Regions from separate parts of the Pseudonocardia sp. DxW genome, predicted to be linked through region 2. Evidence: predicted binding sites of a transcription regulator. Region 2 holds the regulator's gene; the other holds the start of a gene.
What was found. The regulator LexA, encoded in region 2, represses DNA repair genes until DNA is damaged. The targets are predictions, from matches to a motif close to CGAACACGTGTTCG.

Region 1: a site for LexA is predicted at 993-1,006, ahead of ACVJO7_RS03285 (intein-containing Rv2578c family radical SAM protein). Genes of this name have one in related genera too.

What each region holds. Positions count from the first base shown of each region.
Region 1 is NZ_JBZFLK010000002.1:93,055-95,446, reverse strand. It holds gene ACVJO7_RS03290 (YibE/F family protein) at 1-36, opposite strand, end outside; gene ACVJO7_RS03285 (intein-containing Rv2578c family radical SAM protein) at 1,038-2,392, shown strand, end outside.
Region 2 is NZ_JBZFLK010000007.1:23,929-26,320, reverse strand. It holds gene ACVJO7_RS12510 (hypothetical protein) at 1-834, shown strand, start outside; gene lexA (transcriptional repressor LexA) at 883-1,617, opposite strand; gene ACVJO7_RS12500 (hypothetical protein) at 2,095-2,271, shown strand.

The DNA of each region.
Region 1 (2,392 bases), on a different contig from region 2:
GCACGGGATCAGCAGGGCGACCAGCAGGTTCCGCACCCGCCGTCCGGCCGGGCTGGGGCTGCCGTGCCCGTGCCCGTGGCCGTGGCCGGTCGGAGGGGCCGATCGGTGTCCGGCGGCAGCGGCGGATCCGGCGGTGACCGGGCCGGTCCCGGCGATCCCGGCGTCGTCGTCGGGACCGGCGTCCTCCGCGGCCGGTGCCGACCCGCGGACGCGACGCCCGCCGCCGTCCGGCAGGCCGCGGGTCCGGTCCGCCGGGGGACCGTGCGCGGTGTCGCGGACCTGTGCCCCGGTGGCCTCCGGCGCCGCGGCCGGGTACTCGCCGGTCTCCGCCCGGCTGCGGCGGTACGTGGGCGTCTCCTCGTCGTGAGCGCCGTGGCCGTACGTCCCGCCGGTGTCGCCCCGGCCGGCCCACCGACGGGCCCCCGCATCGCGGTCCCCGCGTCCGTGCCCGGCCGGACCGCTGCGGCGGGGCTGCGGCGCGGTGCCCGGCGGACGGCCCCCCGTGGCACCGGGTCCGGCCGCCCACGGCCGGGCCGCGGCCGGGCCGGGCCCGGCACCGGGCCGCTCAGTACCGGGCCGCTCAGTACCGGGCCGCTCAGCACCGGGCCCGCCCGGCGCCGGATCGCGCTCGTACGGGCCCGGTGCGCCACGGCGGGCGCCGCGCTGCGGGCCGTCCGCGTCGTACGGCCGGGCGCCGGTACCCCCACCGGTGCCGCCGGAGCGCGGTACGGCCGGCCGGCCGGCCGTACGGCCCCCGGCCGGGGCCGGCTCGTCCGGTGCGCCGGCGGACCGCGGCGGCGACTCCGGCCGCTGGTGCCTGCCCGTCCCGTCCGCCCGCCGACGCCCGCCGGGTTCCCGGTCCGGACGCACGTCACCGGCGGACCGGTCGGGATCGTCGGGGTGCACCCCGGCATCCTCGCAAGTGATCACCCGGCGCCGGAGCGGTGCTCGCCCGGAGGGCACTGCCGGGCGACGACCGGTTGCCCGTTGTTCGAACTTGTGTTCGACTGATGCCCGTGCGGTGGAGCGGACAGCAGGTGGGAACCGACGGGGTCGGGGCGGATGCGGTGCTGCCGGGCATGGCCGGGTTGTTGCGCTCGGTGCGGACCCCCGAGTTCGCCGGCGCGGTCTTCCACGAGGTGGAGGCGCGTTCGGCGCTGAACCGGGTGGGGCCGTCGTCGCCGGTGCCCTTCGGGTGGACGGTGAACCCGTACCGGGGATGCGCCCACGCCTGCACGTACTGCCTGCGGGGGGACACCCCGGTGCTGACCGCCGGTGGCCGGTCCCGGCCGATCGCCGATCTCCGCCCCGGCGACGAGGTGATCGGCACCGTGACCGACGGGCACGGCAGGCGCCGGTTCGTGCGCACCCCGGTGCTGGCCCATTGGTCGACCCGGCGCCGCGCACAGCGGGTGTCCCTGGACGACGGGACGGTCCTCGTGACGTCGGCCGAGCACCGGTTCCTGACCCGGGAGGGCTGGGCGCACGTCCGGCCGGGGCGCTGCCGCTCGTCGGCGGACCGGCCGCACCTGACCGCCGGATCGGCGCTGGTCGGGCCCGGTGCGGCGGCGATGCCCGCGGAGGGCCACCCGGCCGGCTGGGCCGAGGGGTACCTGTGCGGGCTGGTCCGGGCCGACGCGGTCCGCAGCAGGGGGTCCGCGGAGCCGTTCCCGTCCGACTGGGTCGAGCTGGAGGCACTGGCCCGTGCGCACCACCTGCTCACCTCGGGCGGCCAGGGCGGCCCGGGCGGCGCGGACGCCACCGGCACGGGCGCGGCGAACCGTCCCGGCGCGGCCGGCGCGGGCCGCGTCCCGGCGGGCGCCGGTCCGGCGGGTGCGCGGCAGGCGGCATCGGCGCGGCACGCCTCCGACACCCGGGCACCGCACCGCGCCGCCCCCTCGCCGACGGTGTGGCCGGAGCGGCCGGGGCCGGGCTGGTCCGCCGGCTTCCTCGGGGGAGTGCTCGACGCGAGCGGCGAGGTGTCCGCGGGTGTCCTGCGGATCACCCCGGGCGACGAGCAGCTGACCCGGGTGACCGTGGGCGCGTTGCGCAGGCTCGGGTTCCGGGTCGCCTCCGAGCCGGCCGGCCGGCCGGGCGGACGGTCGCTGCGGGTGCTCGGCGGGGCCGCGGAGCAGTTGCGTCTCGTCGCGGTGGCCGATCCGGCCCTCGCCCGGGTCCGGGACGTGGCGGGAGCGCTCGTCGAGGAACCGCGGGACGGCGCGCCCCGGGTGGTCGACGTGCAGGACACCGGTGACATCGTGCCGATGTTCGACATCACGACCGGCACCGGCGACTTCGTCGCCGCAGGCGTGGTCAGCCACAACTGCTTCGCCCGGAACACACACACCTACCTTGACCTGGATGCGGGCACGGACTTCGACTCGCAGATCGT
Region 2 (2,392 bases):
GGTTGCACGGTGACGGCGCAACGGGACGCCCCGGTGCGGGTCACCGACGTCGAGGATCTCGGCCGCACACCGGACGGCGGGCTCTGGCTCGCCGACATCGGCGACAACACGGCGCGCCGCGAGTCGGTGCGCCTGGTCGTGCTGCCGGTCGACGGACCGCCCCGCAGCTACGACCTCGTCTACCCGGACGGTCCGCGGGACGCCGAGGCGGTGCTCCTCGCCGACGACGGGACCCCGCTGATCGTGGACAAGACCACCGGGGCGGCCGGGCTGTACCGGCCCGCGGAGCCGCTCACCGAGGACTCGGCGGTGGCGCTGGAACGGGTGGCCGACGCCGTCCTGCCGTACTCGGCGACCATCGGCGGCCCGCTGGGCGCGGTCGGCACGCGGACGATCACCGGCGGCGCCGTCGGACCGGTCGCGGCGGACGGCGGGCGGGCCGCGGCCCTGCGCACCTACACCGACGCCTGGCTGTTCCCGCTGCCCGACGGCCCGGTGACCGGGGACGTCCTGGTCGGGGCGCTGGGCGGGGCCCCGCTGCAGGTGCCGCTGCCCGGTGAGCCGCAGGGCGAGGCGGTGGCTCTGGACGGCCGCGGGACGCTGCACTCCGCCACCGAGGCGCGGGGCCTGTCACCGGCCGCGATCCGGTCGGTCGCCGGTGCGGTTGCCGCCGCGACGGCACCGGCCGCACCGGTCGCGGCCCAGCCGGCGGAGGCACCCGACGTCCGGTCCTTCCCGCCGTGGCTGCCCGCCGCGGCCGGGATGGCGGTCGTCGTCGCGGTGCTGCTCGCCGGGGTCGGGGCGATGGCGCTGCACGGCCGCCGCAGGCGGTGACCGTGCCCCGGCTCGGGATCGGCACCGTGCCCCGGCCCGGGGGTCGGCTCAGAGCCGGCGCAGCACCGCGACGACCCGGCCCAGGATCGACGCCTCGTCACCCGGGATCGGCTCGTAGGCGTCGTTGGCCGGCATCAGCCAGATGTGACCGTCCCGGCGCCGGAACGTCTTGACGGTCGCCTCGCCGTCGATCATCGCCGCGACCACCTCGCCCTGTTCCGCGACCGGCTGCTGCCGGACGACGACCCAGTCCCCGTCGGTGATCGCCGCGTCCACCATGGAGTCACCCTTGACGTTCAGCAGGAACAGGGTGCCCTCGCCGACGATCTCGCGGGGGAGCGGGAACACGTCCTGCACGGCCTGCTCGGCCAGGATCGGCCCACCGGCGGCGATGTCGCCGAGCAGCGGCACGAACGCGGGTGCCGGCCGCTCCGAGCGCCCTGCCTCGGTGTCGGCGTCGGTCCCGTCGCCCGCGGCGGTCTGGTCGGGGCTGCGCACGTCGACCGCACGGGTCCGGTTCGGGTCCCGGCGCAGGAATCCCTTGCGCTCCAGGGTCCGCAGCTGGTGGTGCACCGACGACGTGGAGGTCAGCCCCACCGCGTCGCCGATCTCCCGCACGCTCGGCGGGTAGCCGTAGCGGTCGACCCAGTCCCGGATCACCGCCAGGACCTTCCGCTGCCGCGGGGTCAGACCGCGCGTGTCGGCCGGGGGCTCGGGGAACTCCCGGACGTCGGCGGAACCCCGCCCGGGGGACGCACCGCCTCCGGACTCGTCCGCTGCCATCGCATTCGCCTCCTCGAGGATGTACCGGCACGGACACTAGCCGCCTTCGGCCGGTCCGCCAAACATGCGTTCGAAGTTCGTCACCCGCGTGTCGTGGATTCCGTCGGGCACCGGTGGTAGAACATCGCACAGGCGTTCGATCGAACATCGATTCGAGCGTCGGGGTGTCCGGGGCGGGCGTCCCGTGCGGGCAGGGAGGCGAGCGGCATGGGTGTGGTGACCGAGGTCCGGCCGTGGGAGGTCGGGCGGCAGGCGCGATCCGTGCCGCCGGCGAGCCCGGGGCGAACTGAGCAGTCGAGGCGGCCGATGCAGCCGACGCGGTCAGCGCAACGGGCGCAACGGGCGCGGCCGGTGCAGCCGGCGCGGTCGGCGCGGTCGGCGCGGTCGGCGCGGCCGGTGCGGCCGGCGTGGTCGGTGCGGCCGGTGCGGTTGGCGTGGCCGGCGCGAGCGGGGTGGTCGGTCGCCCGGGCGCGGGGTGTGGCGGCACCCGGTGGCGTGCTGCGGCGGGCCGTCCAGGGACTGGGGATCGGGCTCGCCTCGGCGGCGACGGTGATCGGGCTGGGTCTGCTCGCGGAGGTCTCGGCAGCGGTGGTGGCGGCGGTGTCGACACCGCCGTCGGTGGTCGTCCAGAGCGTGCTGCCGGCCGGCCACTGAGCCCGGCCGGAGCGGGCTGAGCAGCGGCGATCCGATTCCTGTCGGTGCCCGGTGCTACACAGCTCGCACGCCCGTTCGACCGGCCCCGGGGAAGGGCCGGGCGGGATGGGCGGGACGCGTG